4 regions of the Paenibacillus sp. OAE614 genome follow, and region 1 is predicted to be linked to each of the others. Evidence: riboswitches for the same ligand, from Rfam matches in the RefSeq annotation. Region 1 holds a riboswitch; each other region holds the start of a gene.
The links. A riboswitch is a leader RNA that binds a small molecule or an ion and turns the genes downstream of it on or off. The one in region 1 is predicted to bind thiamine pyrophosphate.
Positions count from the first base shown of each region.

Region 2: linked by a shared signal. The riboswitch ahead of ABIE48_RS23715 (ECF transporter S component) and the one ahead of tenA (thiaminase II) in region 1 are both predicted to bind thiamine pyrophosphate.
Region 3: linked by a shared signal. The riboswitch ahead of thiE (thiamine phosphate synthase) and the one ahead of tenA (thiaminase II) in region 1 are both predicted to bind thiamine pyrophosphate.
Region 4: linked by a shared signal. The riboswitch ahead of ABIE48_RS29440 (ABC transporter substrate-binding protein) and the one ahead of tenA (thiaminase II) in region 1 are both predicted to bind thiamine pyrophosphate.

Region 1 is NZ_JBEPOD010000001.1:2,514,759-2,522,456, forward strand. It holds gene ABIE48_RS11790 (serine hydrolase domain-containing protein) at 1-550, shown strand, start outside; gene ABIE48_RS11795 (hypothetical protein) at 697-819, shown strand; gene ABIE48_RS11800 (class I SAM-dependent methyltransferase) at 1,170-1,892, shown strand; gene ABIE48_RS11805 (YrdB family protein) at 1,997-2,323, shown strand; TPP riboswitch at 2,458-2,562, shown strand; gene tenA (thiaminase II) at 2,702-3,400, shown strand; gene thiM (hydroxyethylthiazole kinase) at 3,397-4,245, shown strand; gene thiD (bifunctional hydroxymethylpyrimidine kinase/phosphomethylpyrimidine kinase) at 4,242-5,057, shown strand; gene ABIE48_RS11825 (carboxylesterase/lipase family protein) at 5,249-6,751, shown strand; gene ABIE48_RS11830 (alpha-L-fucosidase) at 6,987-7,698, shown strand, end outside.
Region 2 is NZ_JBEPOD010000001.1:5,128,865-5,136,562, forward strand. It holds gene ABIE48_RS23695 (WIAG-tail domain) at 1-1,062, opposite strand, end outside; gene ABIE48_RS23700 (YheC/YheD family endospore coat-associated protein) at 1,439-2,542, shown strand; gene ABIE48_RS23705 (energy-coupling factor transporter transmembrane component T family protein) at 2,732-3,544, opposite strand; gene ABIE48_RS23710 (ABC transporter ATP-binding protein) at 3,541-5,151, opposite strand; gene ABIE48_RS23715 (ECF transporter S component) at 5,144-5,755, opposite strand; TPP riboswitch at 5,835-5,948, opposite strand; gene asd (archaetidylserine decarboxylase) at 6,229-7,023, shown strand; gene ABIE48_RS23725 (SDR family oxidoreductase) at 7,042-7,698, opposite strand, start outside.
Region 3 is NZ_JBEPOD010000001.1:702,299-709,996, forward strand. It holds gene yhbH (sporulation protein YhbH) at 1-760, opposite strand, end outside; TPP riboswitch at 999-1,108, shown strand; gene thiE (thiamine phosphate synthase) at 1,252-1,899, shown strand; gene thiS (sulfur carrier protein ThiS) at 1,883-2,080, shown strand; gene ABIE48_RS03685 (thiazole synthase) at 2,089-2,868, shown strand; gene thiO (glycine oxidase ThiO) at 2,895-4,040, shown strand; gene ABIE48_RS03695 (S-layer homology domain-containing protein) at 4,611-5,843, shown strand; gene ABIE48_RS03700 (DUF5704 domain-containing protein) at 6,353-7,698, shown strand, end outside.
Region 4 is NZ_JBEPOD010000001.1:6,398,562-6,406,259, reverse strand. It holds gene ABIE48_RS29445 (thiamine-binding protein) at 1-103, opposite strand, end outside; gene ABIE48_RS29440 (ABC transporter substrate-binding protein) at 158-1,210, opposite strand; TPP riboswitch at 1,428-1,540, opposite strand; gene ABIE48_RS29435 (VOC family protein) at 1,615-2,001, opposite strand; gene ABIE48_RS29430 (CGNR zinc finger domain-containing protein) at 2,537-3,139, opposite strand; gene ABIE48_RS29425 (MBL fold metallo-hydrolase) at 3,153-3,893, opposite strand; gene ABIE48_RS29420 (MFS transporter) at 4,044-5,351, opposite strand; gene ABIE48_RS29415 (pyridoxamine 5'-phosphate oxidase family protein) at 5,492-5,911, shown strand; gene ABIE48_RS29410 (bifunctional 2',3'-cyclic-nucleotide 2'-phosphodiesterase/3'-nucleotidase) at 6,153-7,698, shown strand, end outside.

The DNA of each region.
Region 1 (7,698 bases):
TCAAGGGCAGGTAGTGAGAGCCTTGTCAGGGAAGTCTATTGCGGCGTTTCTGGAAGAGCGCGTTTTAAAGCCGCTCAGCTGCAAGGAAACCATATGGGCTACCGCGCCAACAGCCAGTCTTGTCTGCGACTATGCAACGAATCCAGCCTATGCAACGAATCCAGCCTATGCTACGGTTCGTCTGGAATCCCATGAAGGGCATGAAAGAAACATGTATACGAGCACTAGGGATTTGGCCAAGTGGGGGTACCTGCATTTGAAACGGGGAAGCGCGGGAGGTCGTCAGCTGATTTCTGCGGCATTCTATCGTCTCAGCGACGAGTTGAAAGCGATGAATCCGAATCGCCGTATACTGGGGTGGTATCATCGCTCGGATTGGTTCTACGCTACCGGAGCGGCAGGATGCCATGTGGTTGTCTACCCGGAGCATCAGGCCGTGGGTGTCAGAATGCTCAACAAGTATACGAGCCGTTATGAAGACGACCAGAATCTTTTCAATAACGCCCTCCTGCAATGTCTGAAGCAGGCCGGTTCTACAGTCGTCCTGTAGCTAAAGGCCATTGCCCTTCAGGGCGTGAAACCAGCTGAAAGCAAATAAATCAAGCGTAAAAGGCTGCCGAGAGGCAGCCTTTTACCGTTACTGGACGAGCAATGAGGATTCGTGATGCTAAGCATTCAAACCAGGATTTAGGGATCATGATGTCGACCTCGGAGGCCACGGCGAGCCAATCCACGCTTCATCCCGTAAATGAGGAGATCAACCGCCGCACCGATGATGACTGCCATGACGATGGAGAGAAGATACGCTGGGAACCGTAAGGGGATAAAGTAACTGTTCGTTACGAAAGCGTGTTTATCGGACAGCCAGCCCGAATACACTGGGTCATGCAGCAAGGTTTCAAGCAAGGGATTTAGCCGGATCAGTATGATGTTGGCAAAGCCCTGTCCGGAGGCGTCCAGTATGCAGGTCAGGATCATACATAACGTGAGCCAAAAAGAAACGCTTTTTAACAAAGACATTCCCCGCCTTCAAACTTGTTCTTGTCATTTATAACGCATCCTGCCGCAACTAAGTTCTGCACAGCTTACATAAAGCTGGTTTATTTATATCCAACCTTTCTGTTGGTTGGTATAATATGGTGGAGAATAGAGTCTACGGAGGTGGTTGCATGAAAGAGAGGGTGCTCGAGGCTTATACCAAGCTCGCCAAGGACTATGAACTGCATACCGATTCGGACAGCGGCGCCAACGCATACTACGAGCGTCCGGCCATGCTGGAGCTGCTGCCAACGGATATGTCCGGACTTCATGTCCTTGATGCAGGCTGCGCCGCAGGATGGTATACCGAGCAGTTCGTTTCCCGGGGGGCATCGGTATCGGCGATCGATTTCAGCCCCGATATGGTGGAGGCGGCCAAACGGAGAGTTGGCAGTCAAGCGGAGATTCAAGTTCATGATCTAAATGAACCGCTGCCATACGGAGCCGAAAAGTTCGACTTGATTCTCAGTTCGCTAACGCTGCATTACATCGAAGACTGGGATCCTTTGTTCCGTGAGTTTCAGCGGGTATTGAAGCCTGGAGGAACGTTATTGTTTTCGGTGCATCATCCGTTTATGGACTTTACCGTTTTTAAGAGACCGGATTATTTTGTACGGGAGCTGCTTGTAGACCGGTGGACGAAGAAAGAGGCAGGCAGCGTTGAAGTGACGTTCTTCCGTAGACCCCTGCAGGAAATCGTCAATATGACGTCAAGCTGGTTTGTACTGGACCGGCTTGTCGAACCAAGGCCGGTTCCCGAGTTTCTGGAGCGGCTGCCGGAGTCGGCCGACTTCTACCAGCGGATTCTGCATCACCCGCATTTTTTAATTGTGAAAGCACACAAGCCGGAGTGAGAGGGGAAGAGTCGCCGAGGTAAGCAAATAAACAATCGGCATAATTTTTCTGAGAATGGCTTCATTCCAAAGGCCCTGACCGGCCCAAAACGGAGGGTTTGGCAATGATTGTGATCGACCTTATTTTTTTTCTAATGGAGCTGTGTGCACTGGCAGCCTTTTGCCTGTGGGGATTTAAACTGGATACCGCCTTGTGGATCCGTATCGTGGCAGGAATAGGTTCGCCGGTCGTAGTTGCTGTTTTTTGGGGAATGTATGTCGCACCGAAAGCGACCTTCCCGGTGACGCTTCCCGTCCGGGCTGTACTGCAGCTGATCGTATTCGGTCTGGCCGCGGCTGCGCTGTACGGATCGGGTTATCGAACGGCCGCTGTCATTTATGCTGCTGTCGTCATCGTCGAGATGATCCTTTCTTACGCGTTGAAAAGATAAACACTTGAAGGTGGAAGGAGATCCGCATAAGCGATCGACAAGCTTTTTCCCGGTATCCCGCCAGCAGCTTTTTTTGTTTGACAACACCGGCAAACGGAGCTACATTTAATCATGAACTTGTAAAATATCATACGAAAATCCACTAGGGGAGCTGCGGAGGCAGCTGAGACAAGTGATCGCTTGGACCCTTTGAACCTGATCCGGTTAATACCGGCGGAGGGAAGTGGAGCAGGCCATTACATACGCAACTTTCTTGATGAGATACATTCAGGATGACACTGCAAATAGCGGCCGCTCCATTTCGGGGCGGCTTTTTTGTGTTGGCTTCCCCGCGCTCGAACATGCGATTTTCGTCAAAATTAATGGAGGTGCATTATCATGGCCCGGTTTACCGAAGAATTGAGACATGCGGCAGATCCCATTTATCAAGCGATCTTAAAGCATCCGTTTGTACGGGGGATTGCGGAAGGTACCTTGTCCAAGGAGCAGCTGATTCACTATGTGAAGCAGGATTTTGAATACCTGAATGCCTACATCAGGATCTATGGCATTGCCATATCCCGATGCGATTGCCGGCAGACGACCGCGCTTTTTAACGAACAGATTTCGTTTATTTTGAACAGCGAAACGCATCCCCACCAAAACTTTTGTGATGTCGCCGGTGTTGCATATGAGGAACTGCAAGGCTATCCGCTGGCTCCATCGGCTAATCATTACATCCGGCATATGCTGAACGTCGCCCATGAGGGGGGACTTGAGGATATTGTAGCTGCGCTGTTACCTTGCCCGTGGACCTATACGGAAATCGGCCAACGTCTGCTGGAGGAAGTCCAACCGGAGAAATCCCATCCGTTTTATGAATGGATGCACTTTTACGGAGACCGTGAAAGCGGCGTAACGGTACAGCTGCGGCGGCTGCTCGACGAATGGGTGGAAGGCCTGGCTCCCGCAAGAAAAAAACGGCTGATGGAGCATTTTCTGACCAGCTGTCAGCTGGAGTACATGTTCTGGGATATGGCGTTTACGCTTGAGGATTGGCCGGTTTCCCTGGCTGCAGCGGAAGGGGTGGAACGATGACCGCCGATATGTTCCCGTCCGGACTTATCCAGCTTCCTTTACGGATAAAAGAGCAGCGTCCGCTCATTCACAACATGACGAATGTGGTCGTGACCAACTTTACGGCCAACGGCCTGCTTGCCCTTGGCGCCTCTCCGGTTATGGCCTATGCCAAAGAGGAGGTGGCCGATATGGCTCGGGTCGCCCAAGCCGTCGTCCTGAATCTCGGAACGCTGAACAGCGAATTGGTGGAAGCGGCGATCATCGCCGGCCGATCGGCAAATGATCATGGCGTTCCGGTGTTCCTGGACCCCGTCGGCGCGGGAGCGACCGCATTTCGCACGGAGGCTGCGCTGCGAATTTTGCGCGAGGTGCGCGTGTCGCTGGTTCGGGGCAACGCAGCGGAGGTTGCCTATCTCATTGGTGAATCCGGCGCGATTAAAGGCGTCGACGCAGGTGAAGCCGGGGAGTCCGCTCCCGCAGACTTGGCGGCACGGGCGGCGCACCGTCTGGGGACTCTCGTCGCCATTACCGGGCAAGAAGATGTGATCACCGACGGAACGAGAGGATACTTGATCCGGGGCGGACATCCGATGCTGACCCAAGTCACCGGGACCGGCTGCTTGCTGACATCGGTGATCGCCGCTTTTGGAGCGGTCGAATCCGATCTGCTGTCCGCTGGCGCGGCCGCCTTGGCGTACTACGGTGAAGCGGCCGTTCGGGCTTTTGAGTGGGCCGGCATTGAGGGGCCGGGAAGCTTCCAAATCGCTTTCCTCGACGCGTTGTCTGTAATGGACCGGCATCCTTTGGAGGAAGGAACCATTACGGCTCTTCTGGAGTCGGCAGGAAGGGGATTTGTACAATGAGCATCCCGAAAGCTTTGACGGTAGCCGGTTCTGACAGCGGCGGCGGGGCAGGCATCCAGGCGGATATCAAAACGTTCCAGGAGCTTGGCGTATTCGGTATGTCCGCGATTACAGCCATTACAGTTCAAAACACACTCGGGGTACAAGGCGTATATCCGCTTCCCGCGGCTGCGGCAGCCGAACAAATGGATGCCGTGGGCACCGACCTCGGCGTGGATGCGGTAAAAACCGGTATGCTGTTCAGCGCGGATATTATAGAGGCTGTCGCAGGACGCATTGCCGCATTTGGTTGGAGGAACGTGGTCGTCGACCCGGTTATGGTCGCCAAAGGCGGCGCACGGCTGCTGCAGCAGGACGCGGTAGATGCGCTGAAGAACCAGCTGCTGCCGCTGGCAGCTGTCGTCACGCCCAACATTCCGGAGGCGGAAGTGCTCGCGGGGATGGCGATCCGGTCGATGGAGGAACGCTGCGAGGCGGCCTACCGCATCGCGGCTTACGGTCCGGAGATGGTTGTGATCAAGGGCGGACATGACGAATCGTCTGATAAGGCGGTTGATCTAACTTTCGACGGAAAATCCTTCTCGACCCTGGAAGGAAGTCGGATTGACACCCGTCATACGCATGGAACGGGATGCACCTTCTCGGCTGCGATCGCCGCTGAGCTGGCTAAAGGGAACCCGGTCAACGAGGCCGTACGGACGGCCCGTGAATTCATTCAGGCGGCCATCGAGAACGCGCTCGGTATTGGCGGCGGGAGCGGTCCGACGAATCATTGGGCCTACCGCAGCCAAAAGGAAGGGGCGGCAAGATAGAGGCAGCCGATACCGGCCTGCTTCACAAGCGATTAGCACCTGTCTATATAGACAGGTTTTTTTCTTGGCGCTGGCTTCCTTAAGTGGTCGTCGATAGATGGTTTTTTGCACCGAGCTTCGGTTAGGCTTTGTCCAATTTTTAGTGTTACAATGGTAGAACGATTCCAACGCTAGAAAGGATGTTAACGAAATTGGACCAACTCCTCATCCGTACTCATAATGGCCTGATTCAAGGATATGTTCAGAACGGCGTCCGGACCTGGAAGGCGATTCCTTATGCCGAGCCCCCCGTCGGCGGGCGGCGTTTTCGGAAACCGCTTCCTGCACGCCCGTGGGCAGGCGTTAGATCCGGGGACATGACGGTACCGCTTGCCCCGCAGCGCGTCAACCCTACGGGTGGCGCTTTTAGACTGAAACGGGATCAGATCCCGCAGTCCGAGGACTGCCTGTACGTCAATGTGTGGGCCCCTGATGAGCCGGCATCGCAGCCGCTTCCGGTCATGGTGTGGATTCATGGCGGCGCCTTCGTGACGGGCGGCGGCGGACTGCCCATTTATGACGGCTCCGAGCTGGCGCGCCGGGGAGGCGCGATTGTCGTCAGCCTCAGCTACCGGCTGGGTCCTCTCGGTTTTACGCATTTTTCCCCATTTTCCGGAGAGTCCGAAGACGGTTATGTAAGCAACGCCGGTCTGTTGGACCAAATCGAAGCGCTGCGCTGGGTGAAGCACAACATCGCCGGTTTCGGCGGAGATCCTCAGCAGGTGACCGTATTTGGTGAGTCGGCGGGAAGTATGAGCATTGCGGCGCTGCTCGCAATGCCTGCAGCCCGAGGCTTGTTCACCCGGGCGATTATGCAGAGCGGGGCTTCCCAGGCGATCTCAGACTCACATGGCAGGTTGCTTACGAAGGGACTGCTGGATATCCTTGGCATTTCGGAGGATCAGCTGGAGCGGCTGCAAGAAGTGCCTGCCGAGGAGATCTTAAGAGCGGCAGACGAGTTAAAACAGGCGGCGGGAGCAAGTGCCGTCATGCTGTTCCAGCCGGTCGTCGATGGGGAGCTGCTGCCTGTGACGCCTTTGGAAGCGGTGGCCGCCGGTTCCGCGGCCGGCATCGAGATCATCATTGGTACGAACCGGGATGAAGGGGCGCTTTTTATACCGGAAGGCATGCCGATGCTGACTAAGGAACAAAACGCCCGGGCGTATACAGCGGTGACCGGATCGAAGGAAGCGGCGAGCTGGATCGAAGCATATCCGGCCACCGTGGAGGGACAGCGTCAGGCGATGACCGAGCTGTTCTTCTGGAGATCGGCCCTTCAGTTCGCAGAAGCCCAGCTGCCGCATGCGGCGGTATGGATGTACCGTTACGATTATGCGATGGTGCCGGGCGATCCGCTGCTGGGAACGGCCTTTCATTCCGCCGAAATTCCATTTGTGTTTAACAATCTCGACTTGCTTGCAGGCGCAGGTATGCCGGTGAACGAAGAGATGAGGAGTGTGGCGGAACGCATGCAGGAGGCCTGGACGTCTTTTGCCAAGCGCGGACAGCCCTCAACGCCTTCTCTGCCGTGGCCTGCGTACGATGAGGAGGAACGCTGGACGATGGTGTTCGGTGTAGACAGCACGGTTACCCGTGATCCGGACGCGGACAAACGGCGGATGCTGACCGGCGGGTCCGACAGGAGAACAACTTAATCTCCCTATGCCAATAGGTCACGCCTGGGAATCCAGGTGTGACCTATTTTTCATTAACCATGACGGTATTCATTGATGACTAGATTTCGTGCGAAAAAAGTGAATTTGAATAAAAGGGTATCCCGGATGCCGGAACGAAGAATAAGGGAGTGCCGTCCGGCAGTGCAGTAAGCAACGCTGTCGAATTTTGCTGCGGCACAAGTCAAGAAAACAGCTATTGGAGGGCGAATAGGGCATGAATCCGCGTTTTGAAAGAACGGCAACATTAATGGACGACCGCTTTGGCCTGTTTATTCATTGGGGATTGTATGCGATTCCGGCCAGAGGCGAATGGGTACGGAGCCAGGAGCGCATCACGAATGAACAGTACCAAGCCTATTTTGAGGAGTTTAATCCGACTCTGTATGATCCGCGTGCATGGGCCAAGGCGGCCAAAGCGGCCGGACAGCGCTACGCCGTGCTGACGACCAAGCATCACGACGGCTTCTGCTTGTTTGACAGCGAGCTGACAGATTATAAAGCAACGAATACGCCGGCTGGAAGAGACCTGATCCGCGAGTATGTCGATGCGTTTCGCGAAGAAGGGCTGCAGGTCGGTTTCTATTATTCCTTGATCGATTGGTACCATTCGGATTATCCAGCCTTCGGCGACCGCCAGCATCCGATGCGTGCGGAAGAATCGTACAAAAACCGGGAAGAGCAATTCGACCGGTATTTGGAGTACATGCACGGACAGGTCCGGGAACTGCTGACCAACTACGGAAAAATCGATATAATGTGGTTCGATTTCTCATATGATGATATGACGGGCGAAAAGTGGCGCGCCACCGAGCTGATCCGGATGATCCGGTCCCTTCAGCCGGACATCGTCATCGACAACCGCTTGGGCGGCAATATTATGGCGGCGGAGCCGGAGGAATACGCGGGCGACTTCTTCTCGCCTGAAC
Region 2 (7,698 bases), 2.6 Mb from region 1:
GCTCCCCGTCGCGATTTGATTTCCGCCAACGGAGCCGTTCTGAAGAAGTTCCCCGGTCAGTGATCCTTCCCGTATATGAACGCTTTCGATGGAGCGCTCCTTCAGCTTGTCGCCCGTAATTTCGCCGGTCCGGATCTTCGAGCCGGTAACGGCGCCTTCGGCCAGTTTCGACGTGTCGATCACTTCATTGGTCAAATGCATGGACTGGATGCTGGCCCCAGCAATTTTGCTTGCCGTTACGGCTTGGTCTTGCAGCAGATCTGTGTTTACGACCAGATTGCTCAAATGGCGTGACGTGATGGAACCGTCGGCGATTTTGGTGGAATCGATCACCTGGTCGCCCAGCTTGGCGGATGTAATGCTTCCGTCGCGGATTTTTTCCCCGCTGATGGAGCGATCCCGAATTTTGCTGCCGCTGATCGCGCCGTCGGTCAGATGCTCCTCCAAAATGGATTCAGAGGCAATTTTCGAGGAGACCACGGAGCCGTCGGCTAAGTGAATATGAGAAACAGCATAATCGGCAATGGCCTCGCTGCCTACCGAGCCGGGCTGAAGTCTGGACGAGTCAATGGCCCGGAGCGCAATTTTGGACGTCGTGACCGAACCGTCGCTCAGATCATCCGTATAAATGATTGGCTCCGGGGAGTTTGGCATCCTTTTTTCTTCAATGATCTCCTCCAGCTCCTCACGGTCCCGAACCGGCACCGTCTCCTCAGGTATAGCTTCTTCAATAACAGGCTCCTCGGGTACCGCTTCCTCGGATACAACCTCCTCCTCGGGCTCTTCTATTGCCTCAGGCTTGCTCTCTGCAGTGTCCTCCATTTGGTGCTCTTGTATCGGTTCAACTGTGTCCAAAGTCGTTGTTTGCTGGACTTCTTCCTTTTCAAGGACTGCATCAGGGGCAATGGATCGGATTTCCGCATATGAATCAAGTTGGTTTGTCTTTGGCGCCGTTACTTTGCTTTTACGGATCAGTTCCAACTCCTGAATTTCAGGATTATCCACGAAATAGAGGTTCTTGTTCGGTTGTTTAACCGTCCGGCTTTTATTTTTCTTCTTCAAAAGACCTCGCTCCTTCCTGACCGGATGCATCTTGGGCATCATATGCGAACAAATAGGCCGTTGTCACTGATTTCCCGGTTTTTGTAACGATTTTGAACTAGCCAATCGGATGGATGCTTCCGGCAGAACAATCCGGGAGGACGGGATCACAAATATTCAGGGATAAAAGGTTGAAATTCGGGGGATGATCGGGGGATGATCGAGGGACATCCTGAGGACATGAGTGTCACCTGCCCACCAATAACTACTCTGTGCATTCATCCTTCACCGTTTGAGAAAATAGGCGGCACGTTACGGACAAAGACCCTTGCTTATAGCAATCTATGGCATAGGATATATAAAAAGTGGGATGACAGAATGCCAGGGAGGGATGAACGTGTGGATTTCTGATGTTGGAATTCTGCTGAATGCAGCGGTGCACCGGGGAATTCCCGGCGGAAAGACGGGAGCGGAATCCCTCATCAATTATGAAGAGGCGGCCCGGATGTTCGGCTTGAGGCCGTGCTATATGAAACTACAGGATATCGATATTGAACGCCATGAATGTTCGGCGTTTGTTCTGAGAGAGGGGAAATACGTTTACACCAGGCTTCCGCTGCCAAGGGTCATTCATAACCGGGCCATCTACTTTGACGGACGATCAAAAAATAGAATTCAACGTCTTATAGACGGCGGATATATGATATTCAACGCCAACAATCGGTACGGGAAAGATGAAATTCATCACTTGCTCGAAAGTAACCCGCTGCTTTCGCAGCATCTTCCCGATACGACGATCGCCGCCCCTTCCTCTGTCCAGGAAATGATGCGGCGATATCGTGATCTGATATTAAAGCCTTGCGTCGGCAGCGTCGGCAGAGGAATTATGCGCCTTCACGCCCACGGCCAGCATTGGTATCTTACTTATGCCCGAACCGGGCGATCCCTGGGATGGACGACGGTTCGCTTGAATAGACAACAACTTCCGGGCATCCTGCTGCGCCGGATCTCCCAGGCGCCCTTTCTTGTCCAGGAACGCATCGCACTGGCGGAATATAAACAGCGGCCTTATGACCTTCGCGTCTCCATCCAGCGAGGCATCAGCGGCAGCTGGAGCCTGACGGGAATGTACGCCAAAGTCGCCGCATCCCGAATGTTCGTCTCCAATGTCGCTCAAGGCGGCAAGGCCTTCCCGGCCGAACGAATTCTGGCCGAAAGCCTGCCGGGGTTATCTGCGGACAGAATATCGGATAGCGTACATCAGCTCGCCTTCGGCGTGGCCCGGCAGCTGGAGCAGCATTTGCCTTTTGCGGCGGACCTTGGCCTGGATATCGGCGTCACCAAGGGCGGCAAGCCGTATTTTATTGAATGCAACGGACGGGATCAGCGTTACGGCTTCCGAAACGCCAATATGCCCCAGTATTGGAAAAAAACATATCGTGAGCCCATGGCCTATGCCCGGTACCTGGTAAATCGGCAGCACGCCGGCACAGGACTTTGAGCCGGATCTCGGGTTAGTCTGTCATAAAGTGTGCAAACCTCCGGAAATCCGATAAAGCAGGTAAAAACGCAGAACGGGAAACCGGGAAAACAACGGATGCCGGACAAAAAGATGCTTAAACGAAAGACCGAAAATGTGTCATGCCGCTTTTCCGGTTTTTTCTGCATCGGCTAATAGCTATTATACGGCTTAACCTTGTCCATGGTACCTGACATCTTCGATGCCGAACCAGGGAAGGGCAGCGGCCGCATAGTACGCCGCCGCTAGGGCAATGACGAACATGAGAACCGCCAGCCCGTCATACCTGCTGAAAGCCGACGGATAATAGTACGTTCTGCGCCCCGACCCGCTGAACTGCTTCGCTCCCATCGCCACAGCTACGCGGTGCGCCCGGCGGATGCTCTGCGACAGCAGCGGCACCGCATACAGCCGGACATGCTGAAGGAGGCCACTCGGCCCCCGGCCTGTCCGTACGCCGCGGATCCGCAGCGCCTGCCTGCGGATGAGAAACTCCTCCCATACGATGGACAGCAGCCGGATCGACGCCATGAAGCTGTAAGCGAATTTGGGGGGAAGGCGAAAATTTTGCATCAGCGAATAGAACAGCTTGACGGACGGCGTGGTCATGACGAAGAGCAGTCCTTCTGCCGCAAAAGCAATCGCCCGGAATCCCAGGTGCAGCCCGCGGTAGAAGCTTTCCTCGGATACGCGGAACAGCCCCCACTGCCACCAGACGTGATCCCCTTTCCCGAATAGGATCATCGTCAGGGATGAAGAGACGAATACGAGGCTGAAGGAGAGAACGAGCAGCGCCACCTTCCATGCCGGATAACCGCTGAGCAGAAACAGGAGGGCGATGTAGACCGCTGCCTGATAGACGGCAAAATCAATGCTTCGCGTCTGAATCGTAACGATAAACAACATGATCAGCACGGCGAGCTTCAGCGAGGGATTCGCCCGGTGCAGCCAGGTATGACGGCTCGGAGTCAAAAACCGGTTCATCCGCTCACCTCCTCCTGCGCATCCGAAGCTGCGCCATCTCCTTCAAGCCTCCGCCTCCCGGGCTTTATCGCCGTCAGGCTTCCGCCTTGGATTTCCCATACCTGGGTAGCGGCCAGCTCAGCGATTTCTCGCTCATGCGTCACCATAACGATCGCCGTGCCGCTGCGGCGAAGCGCTTCGCAGTATTCCAGGATGGCAAAGGCGTTGCGGGCATCCTGCCCGAACGTCGGTTCATCCAGCAGCAGCACCGCCTGACGGCGCACCGCCGCGGTGGCAACGCTCAGCCTGCGTTTCTGTCCGGTCGAGAGCTGATACGGGTGCCGGTTCTCCAAGCCGTGCAAATGAAACGTCTTAAGGCAGTCTTCGGCTTTACGCTCCACCTCAGCCCGCGACATACCGCCCTGCATGTGAAGGGAATAGGCCGTCTCCTCCAGTACTGTCTGGGCAACAAACTGAAACTCCGGGTTCTGAAACACGAACCCGATCCGGTCCGAAGGGCAGGTCCGCTTCCTGCCCCTTCCCTGCAGCAGCCTGCCTTCCAGCACGTAGCTGCCGGCTGTCGGAAGAAGCTGCATCAGGCTCAGCAGCAAGGAGCTTTTCCCCGCCCCGTTAGGACCGACAACGGCGACAAAATCGCCGGCATATACCTCCGCCTCTTCCACCATGATCGCCGGCGCATCTCCGCGGAGACCGACAAACCCCCGCAAGGAGAGGACCGGCGCCGCCAAGTCCGCGCCTTGCTGCGGGGATTGCACTAGGCCGCTGTTCCATGTATCCCGGTGACGGATATAATCCTCCCAAACGCCGGGATACCAAATGCCATTTTCCTGAAGGGTCCGGCGGTACGCCGTGAAGATTTCTGCCGGCTTGCCGTCGGCCAGAATGCTTCCGTCCGGCGCGAACAGAACGATCCGGTCGACCCAGTTCACGATTTCTTCGATCCGGTGCTCGACGATCAGCACGGTCCGTCCGGCCGATACACCGCGAACCGCCTCCCAAATTTGCTGTCTCCCCTCGGGGTCCAGCAGCGCCGAGGGCTCATCCAGCAGGAGCACTTCCGGTTCCAGCAGAAGGACCGAAGCGAGCGCGAGCCGCTGCTTCATCCCAAGGGACAGCCGTTCAATCGGAGTGTGCAGCTCTTCGAGGTCCAGGCCGACCCGCCCGAGCGCCTCCCGCATCCGCGGCACCATATCCTCCCTGGCTACTTGGCGGTTCTCCAGCACAAACGCCAGCTCCTCATCGACATACGGCATGCAGAACTGGGTATCCGGGTCCTGAAATACATACCCGCACGAGCGGGGCTTCCGGATGTCCGCATATTTGAGCGGAACGTCGATGACCGCCGGAATCAACCCGCCGAGCACCTGCAGCAGCGTCGATTTCCCGCATCCGCTTGGGCCGAGCAGAAGCACCTTTTCCCCGGCTGGCACGGACAGGGAAACATCCTTGAACACGAACGCCTTCTCACCCGGAAACTTCAGGCGCAGGTCCGTTACCGAAACGGCAATTTGCCCGCTCCCTTGATCCGCCCTTTGATCCGCTCCTTGACCCGTCTCATCCACCGCCGGATGCTGCATCGTCGCGGCTCCCCGGTTAGCCTCAGTCATGATCGAGCGCTTCATAATCCTTGGCTGTCACCGGCCGGAGCAGCTGGGTTACTCCGGTTGCTTCCAAAGCTTTGGTCAGGGCATACGCCAGGTACCCTGCGAGTACCGCCGAGCTGATTAACCGCATCACGTACTTGAACACGATCATCCATGTCGTATAGTCCGTGACGTAGCCGTAGTACACATCCACCAGGAATGATCCCAATCCCGAAGCCATACCGGCCAGCGCCGCTACCCCCATGGAGAATTTGCGGTAACGGAACAGGGCGAAGATCAGCTCCGCGGCAAGACCTTGCGCCACGCCGTAAATCGCCAGCTGAAGGCCCCATTCACTGCCGAACAGAATTTCTACGTGAGCCGCGGCAACCTCGGCCAGGAGGGCTACGCCGGGCTTGCGGATCAGCAGCGCGGCAAGTGTCGAAGCGAGGAACCACATGCCGTACAACAGCTCATCCGCTTGGAAAAACAGCGGCTTGAACAAGTCGTTCACCGAACCCCAAAAATGGTACACCACCCCGATCACGAGGGATAGCAGAATCGTCACGAGCAGGTCGCTGAGCTTCAGCCCCTTCGGCCGATCCATCTGCATCGTACTGCTGTTCATTTGACAACATCCTTTCTTTTTCCAAAATTGGGCAATAAAAAAACCCCCTGGATAAGCGAGGGAGATCGTCAAATAAGCCCATAAAAGGACTTGAATTCTCTACGCTGGCATTATCCAGATCAGATTCCCGGTCAGCAGCGGTTCATTAGCTGCACTCTCAGCCCGATTCGCTCGAGCTCCCGTATTCCCATATGTACACAGATGAACGCAAGGCGCGGCATCGCCGCCTCCTGGTCCCGGAGCCATCGCCGTCCAAAGCGATGAGATGCTTGGGTTCGATTCCGTGTAACAGGCACCTCGCCTCGATGAGTCGGCTCGGGCCCGTATTGATTCCAAAATACATGATCCTCGAAGGATTGGCAATACCATTTTTCTCCGGGGCGGTTTCCAGCATTTGTTGCATATTGATTTGATAGCCGTTCTATGTCAATATATTCAGAGTGCTACAGGCACGTATGGAAGGGAGATTAGGCATGACAAAGAAATTACTGCGGCTCATGACAGAGCTCTCCTCGCGAAAGTGGCTCTCTTCCATGATGGGACGCTTCTCGCACAGCCGGCTCAGCAGAGGGGTCATCCCTACGTTTATCAAAAGCTATCAGATCCCGGCGCATGAAGCGGAGAAAGAAATCTATGAATACCGCACGCTCAACGAATTTTTTTCACGGCGGCTGAAGCCCGGCATGCGTCCAATTCACGAAGGCGAGCACGTACTCACGAGCCCCGTCGACGCCAAGATCACCGCAATGGGTGAAATCACCTCAGGCACGATTCTGAACGTGAAAGGGCAGGATTATTCGGTGGCGGAGCTGCTTAATTTCTCTCCCCACCTGGAGTTATATAAACATGGCTATGTCTTTGTGCTGTACCTCAGCCCTACCGACTATCACCGGATCCACTCTCCCATCACAGGCGTGAAGGTGGAGAGCGAGCATATCAAGGGACGATGCTACCCGGTCAATGATTTTGGCATGACCCAGATGAAATCCGTGCTGTGCCGCAATGAGAGGCTGATAACGTATATCAAGGGAGCCCTGGGAGAAGTCGCGGTCGTCAAAGTCGGCGCCATGAATGTCAGCAGCATCCGCTACGACGACGAAACCGCCAATTCCTGGCGTAACGGCGATCCGCTCGCCTATTTTGAGTTCGGTTCGACCGTCGTGCTGCTGATCCAGGACGGCGCGTTCACCCCGCGGACAGACCTCCGGACCGGAGATCATGTCCGCATGGGCCAGCTGCTCGGTCAGCTGCACCCGCATAAAGGCTGAACCGGAAGCGAATCCGGCTCAGCCTTTTTTGCTTAGGAGCGCGAGCATAATCCGCTGAAACCACCGGTCCGGAAGCAGCTGCTTGGCCTTAATCGTCCAGCGTGTGCCAACAGGCAGCGCATAGCGGAATGCAGGTTTATTCATACGCGCGATTCTCGCGATCAGCCGGGCCACATCGGCCGGATCGCCGCGCTGGTCGGCGTTGTCACGGGAAAAGGCCATCACCTGGCTCAGCATCCGCTCGTAGGGTGACCGCTCGGCGGCGCTCATCTGCGCAAATCCTTTGTCCCATATGGCCGTTCCGTACGAACCCGGCTCCACCACCACGACATCGACGCCGAATGGTCGCATTTCCAGGGCAAGACATTCGCTAAATCCCTCTACAGCAAACTTTGACGAGACATAGGGACCAAAGCCGGGAAACCCGACAGCCCCGCTGACGCTGCTGATCTGAATGATTGTTCCCTGATGGGCCTCCCTCATCGCGGGAAGAACGGCCTGGGTGACCGCAACCATCCCGAAGAAATTCGTTTCCAGCTGCGCCTTCCACACGTCCATCGGAATCTCCTCGATCATTCCTCCGTATGCGGTGCCTGCATTGTTCACAAGCACGTCAATGCGTCCGTGGGATTTCAGGATGCCCGATACGGCCTCAAGCACCTGTCCCCCGTCCGT
Region 3 (7,698 bases), 1.8 Mb from region 1:
CCACAAAGACGATGTCGACCTTTTCGTATTGGCGGCGCAGGAAGCGGGTCATCCAGAAGAAGAAGCTGCGTGCACAGTATTTCTCAAACGTGCCCATCGACCCGGACGTATCCATCATCGCAATGATGACCGCGCTGGAATGGGGAACGACGACATCCTCCCACGTTTTGTAACGCAGATCGTCGGGGCTGATATGGTGAATTCCCGGCTTGCCGCTGGTGGCGTTGCGCCGCAGATTTTCCAGGATCGTCCGCTTCTTGTCGATGTTGGACTGCATGCCTTTTTTGCGGATGTCGTTGAACGTGATCGATTCGGTTTCGACTTCCTGCTGCTCTTTCGGTTTCATATTCGGCAGCTCCAGCTGGTCGAACAGCATGTTCTCCAAGTCCTCGAGGCTGATCTCGGCTTCCATAATGTCCTGGCCAGGCTGGTCGCCGGCTTTTTCGCCTTGACCCGGCTTTTGCACCGGATCCCTGCCCAGCACGTCTCCCACCTGGCTGTCGCCGTCTCCCTGGCCGACATGCTTTTGCTTCTGGTAGTTATAAATGAAACGGTATTCATCGAGGCTCCGGATGGGTACCTTGATGATTTGCTTACCGTCCGACATCACGATGTTTTCTTCTGTGATCAGGTCGGGCAGGTTCTGCTTGATGATTTCCTTAACCTTCTCCTGATGGCGGACCTGATCCTGGTACCCTTTCCGGTGCAGTGACCAGTCCTCCTTGGACACCACAAACAGCGAATGATCGTCTGATGGCATGTTCAGGCACCTCCCATGTTCCCATACTCAGCACAAACTTTGGCTTGTTAAACATTTATATTCACGGGCGGGGACGATATGTGATGACGCAAGAGATAAAATAAGAAGTTTGCCGCACCCAAATATATGAAATTTTGCGAGAATCGCTCCTATGGATGAGATAGGTGTTCCGATGCCGGTGATCTCACTCTGGCTATTGCCAAAAGTCAGCAGTTTGGGCTATAGTGGTTGTGAAATTAAATAGGAATGCGGGTGCTGGATGAAGTCCGGCTGAGATGGCAGCCTTATGCTGCGGACCGTTAATCTGATCCAGGTAATGCTGGCGTAGAGAATATCATTCGAATTGCGGTGCCATTCGTGTATTTCTCGAATGGTTTTTTTGTGTTAACCGGGTAAGAGGGCGCTTTCGCAAGATGAGGGCTTACCCTTCGCGATGATAGAAGCCGGCATGAAATGGAGGGAAAGGCAAAGGGAAGAGAGGAGAAGCAGTCATGGTCGATTTTCGTCTGTATGCGATTACCGGCGAGACGTTCCATCCGGGACGCCGGCTGGTGGACGTGATGGAGCAAGCCATTAGGGGAGGCGCGGACATCGTTCAATTCCGCGACAAAACAAGCGGAAGGGAAGAGCTGCTGCGCAAGGCGGCGGAGCTGCGGGAGCTGACCCGCCGCTACGGTGTCCCTTTTATCGTGAACGATCACGTTGATATTGCGATGGAGGTGGACGCGGACGGAATTCACCTCGGTCAAGGCGATATGCCGATCGCGGAAGCCAGGAAGCTTGTCGGCTCCAAGATCATCGGCATATCCACCCATGCGATTTCGGAAGCTCAGCTCGCCGAAGCGGAAGGGGCGGATTATATCGGCGTTGGGCCAATCTATGCGACGGCTACGAAAGCCGATGTGGTGGATCCGGTCGGCCTCTCGTATATTCGGGAAGTCGCCGGGGCCATCCAGATCCCGTTTGTGGCGATTGGCGGCATCAAGCTGGGCAACGTGGACGAAGTGATCCGGGCCGGTGCGAGCCGCGTCTGCGCGGTGAGCGAAATCGTCGGCAGCCCTGACCCGGAAGCGGTATGCCGGGCGTTCATTCACAAGCTTGAAGGTAGAGGAGGAGCAGCGGATGGAACTGGTCATTAACGGAACAAAGCGGGAGCTGGCGGCCGAGACGGTAGCCGATGTCCTCCGCCTGCTGGGGCTGTCCGGCAGGCCGGTCATGGTGGAAGCGGACGGACAGGTGCTGAAGATCGAGCAGTGGGAGACGACTCCGGTTGTACCTGGAATGAAGCTGGAGCTGGTCCATTTCGTAGCGGGAGGTTGAGGGGGAAAATGAGCAGAGATAATTGGCAGGTTGGCGGACAGGAACTGTCGTCGCGGTTGTTTTTGGGGACCGGGCTGTTCCCCGATCCATATGTGCAGATGGAGGCGATCAAGGCTTCGGGGACCGAGGTGCTGACGTTCGCTATCCGCCGGATCCATCTCGATTCGGTGGAGGATGACTCGATTCTGCAGCATGTGGAGCCCCAGAAATACATCTATCTTCCCAACACCTCCGGGGCGACAACGGCTGATGAGGCTGTCCGGATTGCCCGCCTGGCGCGGGCTTCGGGACTCAGCGACTGGGTTAAGGTGGAGATTAGCGCCAATAAGCGCACGCTCCTGCCCGATCCGATAGAAACGTTAAAAGCAACGGAAATATTGGTCAAGGAAGGATTTACGGTACTGCCGTATATCTCCGACGATCCGGTGATCTGCAAAAAGCTGGAGGAGGCCGGGGCAGCCGCGGTTATGCCCGGCGCAGCGCCTATCGGGACCGGCCTCGGCATTCTGAATCCGTACCATCTCGGATTGATCGTGGAAGAGCTGTCGGTCCCTGTCATCGTAGATGCGGGGCTGGGGACGGCCAGCGACGTGGCGCTCGCGATGGAGCTGGGAGTCTCCGGCATTCTGATGAATACCCCGGTGGCCAAAGCCAAAGATCCCGTGATGATGGCCCGGTCGATGAGGCTGGCGGTTGAGGCCGGGCGTTTGGCTTACTTGTCCGGGCGGATTCCGAAGAAGAAATATGCTTCGGCCAGCAGCGGCCTGGAATCGCTCGTCATCGAATAAAAAAGGATGGACAGGGGGCTGTAACGATGAGCGGAGACATCATCGTCATGGGAGGCGGCATTATCGGATTATCCTGCGCGCTGGAGCTGCGCCGCCGCGGCCTGAACGTCACGCTGCTCGAAAAGGGTCCCTGCGGCGGGCAGGCCTCCGGTGCGGCGGCAGGAATGCTCGCTCCGTATTCGGAGAACGTAGAGTCCCCGGACGAGTTCTTCCGGTTGTGCCGCGAGAGCTTGTCGCTGTATCCGCAGTGGCAGCAGGCGGTGAAGGACATCTCCGGCGTCTCCTTCGAATATGCCGAAACCGGCAGTTTGTACGTCGCGAGGCATGAGGCGGATTTGCTGGCGCTGGAGAGCCGGCTGGAATGGCAGCGGAGCTGGGGTTCCGGTGGCGAAATATTAACGGGGAGCGCGCTGTTCGATGCCGAGCCGGGACTGACCCGCGAGGCAGTTGCCGCCCTGCGGACACCGGTGGAGAGCCATGTGTATGCCCCGGATTTGACGGAAGCGGTCAAGCGGGCCTGCCTGGCCTCCGGCGTGCAGATTCATGAGCATCTTGGCCGGATCGAGCTGGCTGAATGGCGCGAGCGGGTTGCACTGAGGGCGCAGAGTGGCGAGCAGTTTGAAGCGGACCAGCTGCTGATCAGCACCGGTGCGTGGGTACAGGAGATGTCGGAATCCCTCGGTATCCGGATTCCTGTACATCCGATCCGGGGGCAAATTTGCGCCTACGCTTGGAACGAGGGGCGCGAGCCGCTTCGGCATCTGGTGTTCACCAGCCAGGGGTACCTGGTCCAAAAAGCAAACGGAACGCTCGTGTGCGGCGCTTCGGAGGATATCGCCGGGTTCGACACGTCCGTCACGGACAAAGGGATCCGGCGGCTGACGGAGTGGAACAAGCAAGTGCTGCCTGTTCTTGGTGAGGTGCAGCCGTTTCACCGCTGGGCGGGACTGCGCCCGGCAGTGCTGGACGGCCGGCCGCTGATCGGGCGGCTGGACGATGCCGGCCATGTTTTTGTGGCCGCGGGTCATTACCGCAACGGCATCCTGCTCAGCCCGGTCACGGCGACGCTGATCGCCGATAGCGTAGAGGGCAAACCGCTGCCGGAGTGGTGTGGAGCGTTCCGGCCGAACCGGTTCGGTGAGGTGCAGGCGGGTGCTTTTTCGGGGAAATAAAGGATTGACGTCGTTAAAACATTGCTTGTTCTAGCTGATAAAAGTACGGACAATATAAAGTTATTCGTTTGGCATGAAGCCATGGCAAAGCAGGAATGCATCCCTGCTTTGTTTTTTTGTGTCGGGCGTCGCAAAAGCTATTTGCAGCACGTGCATCTTATATATCCATTAAACCCATATAATTGAAGTGATGATGTATAGTGACAATTAATGACAAATTTTGCGAAAATCCTGTAGTATACTGCAAGTAGTCCTATGCTAAATAGGAAAGAAGTTTCACAGGAATACATAAGGAGGTGTGGCTGCTTAGGGCCACGCGTGGGCAAGCAGTCCCGTCGGTTAAGAAAACATATTTTTTAGCAAGAGAGTTTAGAGCAACAAAAGAAGCAAGAATTCAGTTGGTATCAGATTGTCTGGAACAGTCAGGAAGTCAGGAGGTTACCTGGTAGTCAGTAAGTTAGATGGTACCTGGGTATCGGAAACAGTCAGAAAGTTAGAAGGGATCAGGGAAGTTAAGAGATTTAGTAAATGCAAAGCATCATATTTTAGGAGAACAGGAGCGGAAGAAGTATGTTCAAAGCGATGTTGATGACCATTTTTGCCGGGGCGATGATTCTTGGAACGGCAGGAGCAATCGAGCAGCCGGTGCCGGCCGCAGCGGCGGCGGCCTTTAAGGATGTGCCGGCGTCCCACTGGGCGTATCAGGCCATTAACGATGCGGTGTCCAAAGGTTACCTCAAAGGAGACGGCAGCGGAAAATTCAGACCGAACGACCCGGTTACACGGGCTGAGTTTGCGGCAATTCTGGCCAGGGTGTCGACGAACGAAAACGCTGGCGGAGCAGCGGCATTTTCCGATTTGGCCGGGCACTGGAGCGAAAAGGAAGTGAGCGAGGCAGCGGGGAAGGGCTTTTTCAGTCCGGCCGATTATGCAAACGGCTTTAAACCCGGCACTCCGCTGACGCGGGTGGAAATGGCGAAGTGGATGGCCTCGGGACTGGCGGCCCGCGACGGAGAGTACAAGCAGGCGATCGAGGACACGAAGGACACCATCGTTCCGGTGACGGAGTATTACAAAGGCGGCTTGAACAAGGCCGACTACCCGTATGTGTCGGTCATGCTGGGAACGGGGCTGATGTCCGGGTACCCGGACGACAGCTTCGGCGGCGGCAAAACGACCACGCGCGCGGAGGTAGCGGTGATTATTCAGCGTTACGAGACGACGCAGACGAAGGCGCCAAGCGCTTTTAAAGGGTTGAATGAAATGCGGGAAGTGGGGACGACGGGGACGAATCTCCGGACGGTGATCCCGGCGTATCAGTATACGGAGGGGCATGATTTAAAATCAATTCTTGGGAAAAGCTCGAGCCTAAGGAATGGAGAAGGTAAAGTTAAAGTCTATCATTATATTTTTATGAGTGGTTTGAGTGCAGAACAAACCGGGAGTATTTATGGCAGAATGTTTGTAGATAAGGCGACTAAGTTTTTTGATAGATCTTACATTGTTTTTATTGATACATCTGTGCAAACTCTTAGTAAAAATTTCAACAACAGAAGTTACTCAAATGGTATCAATGCTGCGCTACAAGGTGGGTATAGATTGTTTAGTTCAACAGCTCCTAAGTTTGGATTTAAAACGTTGACGACTGATGGGGGTGACGAGTTTTTCTCTAAGGTAAGTGAAACAAGATTTTGGGTTACTTCATCAGTACCTAGATATATTACAAGTGGCAATAGTGCAGGCGAAAGTTATTTCGCAGATGACGGAACTTATGGCGGAATTCTTATGAAGAAGTCAGAATAAGGGGCTTTAATGTCGTGAGAATCAAATACCTAACTAGTGTATTGTGGTCATGTTCGTTAATGATTTTTTTACTTCTTCCCACGAATATTCTTTTTGCTGAAAGTTATCCTTCGGATAGTAAAGTTGAACCTCCAGGTCCCCAAACAAGGAAAGTAGTGACAAAAAAAGTGACTGCAAAAGCTACTCCGGGTCCGGGGGTATATTGGTATCAAATGGATGATGGATCCTTTCAAGCAGATATCGAACAGGAAAATTTACATTATACTGCTAGAAATATAGGAGACAACGAAAATAACCCTTATCCAGAGAAAACTGAGACAGCTACAAAGATTAACACTTTGGAATACCAGCCTGGTAATTTTCTTGATCAAGATAACATCAGCGTTCCTGCACTAGCAGTTGAAAACGTAAAACTACTAAAGGACCAAACAACATTTGGAGACCCTATTTACTTCACTCCAGGAAAAACTCAACCAAATTTTGTTATCTTGCCGGATAATATAAGCATTTTGTTTTATACAATTACTGGAGGAGCTAATTTTACTACTCGTAAAGAACTCGACATCAAACACAGACCCAACGGCTTCCCTAAATACCTGGTCGAGTACGACATCAACCTTAACCTCACCTGGGAAGGCACCGCCAAAGAAATCAAGGAAATGCGGGTGACTCCCGCGAGTGCATCGATGAAACCTGGGGAGAAGAAGAACTTTAAAGCCGAGGTGCGCACGAAGCCTTTCAGCGTGAAGGGCGATACGAGCTTCGGCGATTTCGTTGACGTGACCACACGAACCGAAACGGTGTGGAGCTCCGACAAAAGCGCGGTGGCGACGGTGGACAGCAGCGGGAACGTCACCGCCGTAGGCAAAGGCACGGCCAAAATCACGGCCGTATGGAAAAGCGGTCTATACTACCTGTACGGCACAGCCACCGTGACTGTCGGCGATGGGGGTGGGGATGGACCGCCGCCGGTCGATCCTCCGGATCCCGGGGTAAGCTGCACGACCCCAGCGCCGGGTCAATCGATGACCGGCAAATACATGGACCCCGTCGCGACAGCCAAAATCAAAGCTGATGCCCGCGGGAGCGAGCGGTTTGACGTGCTACAGGGCATTCCGACTTCCGAGAGCTTATACGGCAATGTGCTCGCCCGGAATCACCTGTACCAGGACAAGTTCGTACAGATGACCGGGACGTGCACATATACGGTTAACGTAACCAAGGAGTACACGCTGAAGTGGGATCCGGGCAAGGAAGTGCCGAACGCCGACGGCAAAGGAACGCATATCGAGCCGGATCCGCAGAGCGAGACCGAAAGCAAAACGTATACCTACCAAATTGAGCGGCGGTATGCTTTCTGGAAAATCGATAACCTGGAGGTCTACCAAATCCGCGAAGCGATTCTCGACAATTACGCCCTGCCGGGCGGCCGGATTGCGATCCAGCCGAGTGGGTACAGTCCACCGTATTATGCCGCTGCGACGACTGGAAATTACGATCCGCCTGCCCCGCCCGGAGAGCTTACGGCTGCCGGACAGACACTGACCGGGGGCAAGTCCAAGCCGTCGGTGCCGAATGACGAAGGCGCCCTAAAAGGGGAAGCGGAGAAAGCCGTCGGCAAAATCCAGGTGACGAATGACTCGCTGGTCTTTAACGGGCAGACGATGATGAATAACCAGAAGGTTGAGGAATCGGGCCCGACACCGTCGCAGATTCCCGAGCCGCCCCAGATTGGCGATAACGTGCTGTACAGCCCGGGAAATCTGATCGATCGCAGCAAAACCAATAAAAAGGATACGCCGAGCGCGGGTAAAATCGAATATGACCTGATGCCGGGAAATATAAACGGAGGGCA
Region 4 (7,698 bases), 3.9 Mb from region 1:
CGGACTGCTGAATGACCTCAATGGCGCGGTCGACGTAGGCGTAAGAATCTTCGTTGCCCGGCGTCTTCGGGATTACCTGAATGCTTAACAGCGTATTGGCCATGCGAATCTACTTCCTCTCTTGATAAGATTACATGTATTTTAGGTTAGATGCGGCTTACTGTTCCGGCAAAAAGTCGTTCGTGTACGCGCTCTTTACGTCCAGAGGCTTGTCCAGCAGCTTGTGCTCGTACATCCAGTCGGAATAGCCCTTCCAGATTTGTTCCTTCTGCTCGCCCCAGCGGGCTGCGTCGTCCTGATATTTAGGACTTAACCATTTCTGGCTTTCGATCACCAGCTGCTTATCGAGGTCCGGCACGTCCTTCAGCAGCAGGTTAGCGGCTGCTTCCGGCTTGTCGATCGCGTATTGGTAGCCTTTGGCGGTCGCGCGCATAAACGCTTTAACCAGCTCAGGGTCGTCCTTGATCTGCTTCTCGTTCGTTACGAGAACCGGCGTGTAGTAGTCCAGCTTCTCGGAATAATCTTTGACATACAGCATGTCCAGCGGCTCGCCGCGCAGCTTCGCCTCGATACCGGTCCAGCCGTAGAAGATCCAGGCGAAATCGATGTCCCGCTTCACGGCGGTAAAATAATCGGCGTCGCCGATGTTGACGATTTTCACCTTCTTCACGTCCGCCTTGTCGATCTCCATGATGGAGCCCATAACGGCTTCTTCCACAGGGGAGCCCCAGCCGCCGTAGGTTTTACCTTCAAAATTTTTCGGCGTCTTGATTCCCCGGTCGACCGGCGCGGCAAAGCCCGACGTGTTGTGCTGGATGACCGCCGCAATCGAGACGAGCGGCACGCCCTGCGTGCGGGCCTGGGTCACGCTCTCCTGATAGCTTACGCCGAAAGGCACTTTGCCGGAAGCGACCATGGCGTCGGCGCCCGTGGAGCCCGGCTGCGCGATTTCGACATTCAATCCTTCCTCTTTATAGTAGCCCAGATCTTTGGCGACGTAGAGTCCGGTATGATTCGTGTTGGGCGTCCAGTCGAGGACGACTTTGACGTCCTTCAGCGGCTTCGCTGCGGTGTTGTCCTGGCCTGCCGTGGTGTCGGAAGCGGATGTTCCTTCTCCGCCGCCCGTATTGTTCTGGCTGCCGCCGCATCCGGCAAGCGCCAGTACGAGCATGCAGACCAGCAGCAGCAAGCCGATCGATTTGTTCTTCATGGCTTTTCTCTCTCCTTCGATATCCGGCCGTTCTATATTCTCTCTGTAGAAGCATCGACCGGTGATCCCCTCTCCCCGTTATATTTAGAATCGTAAGCCGATCTGAGTGACTGAATCATAAGCATTCGCAAGGCGTAATCCCGTTTTTCACTAGTATGAATGAAAAAAGCGCCCCGTAAACGGGACGCTTCATATGCGCAAGATCAGCACGGCTTGTATGCCGTGGCAAACGGTTTCCTACGCTGGCATTACCCAGATCAGGTTAAAAGGGTCAGTATCTTAAAGGGATACAATCTCAGCCGGCCAATTCCAGCACCCCGGATTCTATAAGGTTTTCGGGTTGTTTTCCTCCCATATTATAGTCCATCCCCATGGGGGTGTCCAGACATTCGCCCGATTCCAGATTATCTCTGGAAAAATTCGATCCATTCTTTTTCCGGACCATAGATAAAGAAATATTGGTATCCGTTCGGCAGGGTCACGATTTCCTGATCGATCAGCTCCACGCCGTCGAGCGCCTGAATCCGCTCGAATTCCTTCTGAATATCGTCGACATGGATCGCAAAATGGTGCACCGTGCCTTCGGCCGGCAGGTCGTAGCTGTAGCCTTGAATGAGCTCGATTTCCGTCTCGTTACTGCCCCCGAAGCCGAGAAACGCCAGCTGGAACACGCCGTTGGTGTGCGTCAGCCGGCCTTTCAGCTCCAGGCCCACGATCTCGGTATAAAATCGGATGGTTGACTCCAAATCCCGTACGACGATGCCGACATGATCCAAACGTTTATTAGCCATATGTATGAGCTCCTTTTCATAGTACTTATAAGTAATGGGTTTGCCCTAAATTAAGGCCATTATAGCATTTAAATCCGAGTTGTAAGGCAACTTTATGTAAATATCATTGTTTATAAATTATAGACTGTTTGGTGGCATCGTTAGGTATTGAAATAGTCAGGAACGGGGGAGAGGGTCCTGAAAAAAATAATTGCAGCATGGCTTTTCATGTGTATGTTGACAGCATGTACCGGGCCAACGTATGGCGGAGGGGACATAACGATACTCGATAAGCAGCTCATTGGTTCGACATATTGGATTGTCGCCGAGAAAACCCATAGTAAAGAAGAAGGACCAGTTAAAATTAAAGTCGATAATGAAAACACATGGAACTTGTTAGAGGTCGGAAGAACGTACCTATCGACATACTCATACAAGTCGTTGGACAAAGGAGCTAAACTGCTGAGTGTCCGCCATATAAATGAAGGGCAGTCAGCAAAGAAATAGAACCACTAAAAAAAGCCCGGGATGTCCATCAGACGATCCCAGGCTTTTTTTAGTTCCTGCGCTGCTGCTTCTTCTTCGCATAAAATTCGGCCGCCTTATGGCGGTTGCCGCAAGTGTCCATGCTGCACCAGCGCCGCTTGCCGCTCTTGGAGGTGTCCACAAAGTGCAGGATGCAGTCGTCATGCTCGCAGATCCGGATGCGGTCCGAAGATACGCTTGCCAGCGTCTCGAACAGGGAGCGGACGATGGGGTACAGCACGCCTTGGACGGCGGTTTGCCCGTAGGTGATGAGAAGGGGGGTGCCCTGCGCATCCCGCTCAGCCCGAAGCGCCACGTCTAACCGCGAAGCTTCGGCCTCCATGGCGGCGAATGCCTCATCCGACAAGGTGCCACCATGGTCCAGGTCTTCTAGGACGAGCCGGCACACGCCGCGCAGACGGAGCAGTTCGGGCAGCAGGTCTTCCCGCGTCACAGCTGAAGCTGCCCCTGCGGTATTGTTCAAGCCGTGCAATTCATTATCGTGGAGCCATTCGTCTAAATAACCTGGCTCCTCCAGCATATCCGTGACCCGGTGCTCCCGCATACGCACCGTATTGGCGAGATTGATCCACAGGGCGCCTCCCAGCACATTGCGGGAAGGGGATTTATCCATGATGCGTCATCCTTTATAGAGTAATCGTTTCCTTTGTGTTCAGGAATGCTATGTCCATTGTATCACCAACTGCAGCCCGCAGGCGATTTTGCCAATCGGGAGTCTGCAGGTATACAGGCGGATGGTGGATGGCGGTATGGTGGATCGGCACCAGCCGTTTGGTCCCGAGAACGCGTGCGGCCGCCGCCGCTTGTTCCGGAAGCAGCGTAATCGGCATGCCGCTGGGCGGCTGACGATCAGGACGTTCCAGAACGGCACCGTTCACCGGCAGGCATACCGCATCGAATGGGCCGTGGGCCGCGGCAATCTTCCACCAGTAGCCGTGCCACAGCGTATCTCCGCAGTGGAGCAGGCGGTGCTCGCCGTCGCTCAGCGCCCAGGCGATCTGCACGTCTCCGACCCCGTCGACGGAGTACGTGGCGGCTGCGCTCAGCGCACCGATTTGGAAGGCATCGCCGACGGAAGCACCGATTACGCGGTTGAGGCCGCTATTTTCGGCAAGGAGGACGCTCTCCTGCGGGAGGTACACGGGAATGTCAGCCCCGTAGGCATCGATGATGGCCTGGGGATCAAAGTGATCCGTATGCTCATGGGTGATCAGCACCGCATCTGCCGGGCCGTATTCGTTAAGCGGGAAGAGCGGTTCGTGAGACTGGCCGTATCTTTCCGGAAAATGATAAAGCGGGTCAATGACCACCGATGTGGCTCCTGCCGTCACTCGAATGCCTGCCCAGGGAAGCTTTTGAAGTTCCATGTCATCCATCTCCTTTGTATAACCTCTAAAATTTGTATTACAAGTTATAATTGGAGTATAACCGCATTTTTATAACCTGTAAATATATTTTTAAAGGTTATACGAAAATAAAAAAAGCGGACCGGCTGGCCCGCTTTTAATTTGAATGGCTTATTTTCCTGCACCTGACGACCCTTGCAGTCCGCTCTGGTGAACAAGCTTCCGCCGCTGCAGCTGGAAGGCCGCAAAGCTGAGCACGACCATGCCGGCGGTGAACACCGCGAGCATCCAAGCCGACTGGTTCACTTCCAGATGGTCCAGGCTCCAGCCCATGATAAGCGGCAGGATGGCTCCGCCGACGCCGCCGGAGGCGATCAAAATGCTGGGTGTCGATTCTTCGCTGCCCTGCAGCAGCTTGCTCGCAAATACGAGCGCAATCGAAAAGATCCCCGACATGAACAGCCCGAGCAGCAGGATGATCGCGAAAGCCGACCATACCTGGCCCATCAGCGGGAACACGATCAGCAGCACCAGGGTGATGAGGCAGCTGAACAGCACGTAGACCCGGTAATGAATCTTTTCGGCGACGACGCCGGCAAAGATCCGGCCGACGGACATCGCGATCCAGAAGCAGGTGACGCAGAGCGCCGCGGCGGCTTCCTTCATGCCCATTTTCTCAATCAGGATGGCGGGCATAAAGTTGGCCAGGCTCATCTCGGTTCCGACGTACAGAAAGAAGAATACGATAAAGAGGACGAGAATGCCGAAGGCTCCGCCTTGATAAGGGAAGCGTTTGGCCGCGGATTGCTCTTGACCGGATACGGAAGCGGCAGATCCTTTGGCGCTCAGCACGGCATCGATTTCACCGAAGGAGGCCTTCGACCAGAACAGCAGCGTGACGAGGGCGATCAGCGAAATCACGAGGAACGAAAACCTCCACCATCCTTCCGTAATGAATCCGCTTGCGATTAGCGGCATGACCATGGCCCCGACCCCGAAAAAGACCTCCAGGCGGCTCATCGCCACAGCGGTTTTATCAGTAATCGCCGCAATAATAATGGTCCCGATCACCGCTTCAATCATGCCGAAACCAAAGCCTGCGCACACGGCAATGGCGTACAGCCATTCCCAAGGCGGCAGCAGGGTATAGACCAGCTCGGCGGCCGTAAGCAGGCCGATGGCGATCAGCAGCCCGCCCCTTTTACCAAAACGGCGGTTCAGCCACGGGGATACGAGCACACCGGCCAGAAAACCGGCGAACTGGGTAAAGATCAGCGTCCCGCCTTCGCTGTATTCGCGGTGATAATGCTCCAGCAGCACGGGAAGGACCGATCCCAGCACGACATGAGCCAGGCCGATCAGAAAATAGGATAGACATCCTATCCAAATGAGTCGTTTCATGAGGAACTCCTTTACAGTATTAAATTCTTGGTGCGGACAAGCCGGATGACGGCCGGTATCTCCATCATAACAAGGTATTCAGGGCACGTCATGCCTATTCTTGGATAAAAGTTGACGTGTTCCAAGGTTCATCCTATACCGGTCAGGGTACACTATGGGTACGGGCCGCGCCGCGGCCCATGGACAACATGAAGCTGAAAGGAGCGGATCATCTAGAGATGGAAGCAAAAATCATTCTGGAACAAAATCTGGCCAAAATACTGGATCACAATCAGTTTTGCTCATTTGCCACGGTGGAAGGTAACCGGCCGAAGCAGCGGTATATGGCTTTATATAATCAGGGCCTCAGCATCCATCTGGTCACCGACCGCAAGACACATAAAGTCGAGGAACTGGAGGAAAACCCTCACGTTTCCCTGCTGCTGGGCTATGAAATCGGGGGATCGCGGGAGGTTGTGGAGATTGAAGGAACCTGCAAAGTAACGGCAGAAGATTCCCTGCGTAAGCAGATCTGGAAGGAAGAATTCAAGAAGCGATTTACCGGTCCCGATGATCCGGATTACGTCCTGCTTGAAATTACGCCTGTCCGTGTAGAATATACGGGAAAAGACGGGGAAAAGCACGAATGGATCGAATAGATTTACTGTGTCCATAAGCAATTGGAACCATTTTCATAGATCCGTGATACGCCCTGATGCTCGAGACCTTGTTCTCGGGCATTATTTTTTGGGAATTGGATGTATTTGTCTTTATTTCATAGGTTATATCGATATAAACTACTCTTGTAGACAGAACTTAATTTAACAATGGTTAGTTAAATAAAGGGGTTAAATTTGTTCTGCCCACCGTACTCGATGTACATCTATTAGGAGGGGTAACATGTCGAAGTCCCGTAAAAAAGTCCTCAAAGGCATCACCGCCGCAGCCGTTGCGATCAACGTGCTCGCCGTTCCAATGGTGCCGGTATTTGCGGACAGCAGCAGCAACGGATCCAAGGTGAAGCTGCGGATCATGGAAACATCCGATTTGCACGTGAACATGGTCAACTATGACTACTATGCGGACAAGCCCACTGACGAATACGGGTTTGCCAAGACGGCCAGCCTGATTAAGGCAGCCAGAAACGAAGCGAAGAACAGCCTGCTGTTCGATAACGGGGACTTGATCCAAGGGAATCCGCTTGGCGACTACGTGGCCAAAGTGAAACCGCTTAAAGAGGGCGAAGTGCACCCGGTTTACAAAGCGATGGACCTGATGGATTACGATGCTGGCGGTGTCGGCAACCATGAATTCAACTATGGCCTGGACTTCCTTAAACTGTCGGAAGAAGGAGCCAACTTCCCGATTGTCAACGCCAACGTCTACAAGGACGACGGGGACAAGGATGACAGCAACGACGTGAACTATTTTACCCCTTATACGATTTTGGACAAAAAGGTTACGGACGAGAACGGTAAGGAGCAGACGATCAAGGTCGGTGTGATCGCATTCGTTCCTCCGCAAATTTCCCAATGGGATAAAGCCAACCTGGAAGGCAAAGTCATCGTGAAGGACATGGTTGAGACCGCCAAAAAGTTCATTCCGCAGATGAAGAAGGAAGGAGCCGACGTCATCGTCGCCATTCCTCACTCCGGCTTTGAGGATATTCCGGAGACGCCTCTGATGGAGAATACCGTTCTGTATCTGAGCAAGGTGGAAGGTATTGACGCCATCCTGTTCGGACATGCCCATAAAACGTTCCCGAGCGCAGAATTTAAAGGCAAAACCGGCGTCGACCTGGAGAAAGGCACGATTAACGGCGTTCCTGCGGTTGAACCTGGATTCTGGGGCGATCACCTCGGCATCATCGACCTGAACCTGGAGAACGTAGACGGCAAGTGGAAAGTAGTTGACTCGAAAACCGAAGCGCGCCCGATCTACGATACGGCAAACAAAAAGGCGCTCGTTGACGCCGATCAAGAAATCGTGAACGCTGTTAAAACGGAGCATGATGCAACAATCGATTATGTACGCGGACCGGTAGGCAAAACCAGTGCGCCGATCAACAGCTATTTTGCACTCGTACAGGACGATCCGTCCATTCAAATCGTCACCAATTCCCAGAAATGGTACGTCGAGAAAAACCTGAAGGGGACCGAATACGAAAACCTTCCGGTGCTGTCGGCAGGGGCTCCTTTCAAGGCAGGCGGACGTAACGGCGCATCATATTATACGAACATTCCGGCCGGAACGATCGCGATCAAGAACGTCTCCGACCTCTATGTGTACCCGAACACCGTGCATGCCGTTGTCGTTACGGGAGCCGAGGTGAAGGAATGGCTGGAGTGGTCCGCAGGCCAGTTCAACCAGATCGATCCTTCCAAGACGACCGAGCAGCCGCTCGTGAACATGGACTTCCCGACATACAATTACGATGTCATCGACG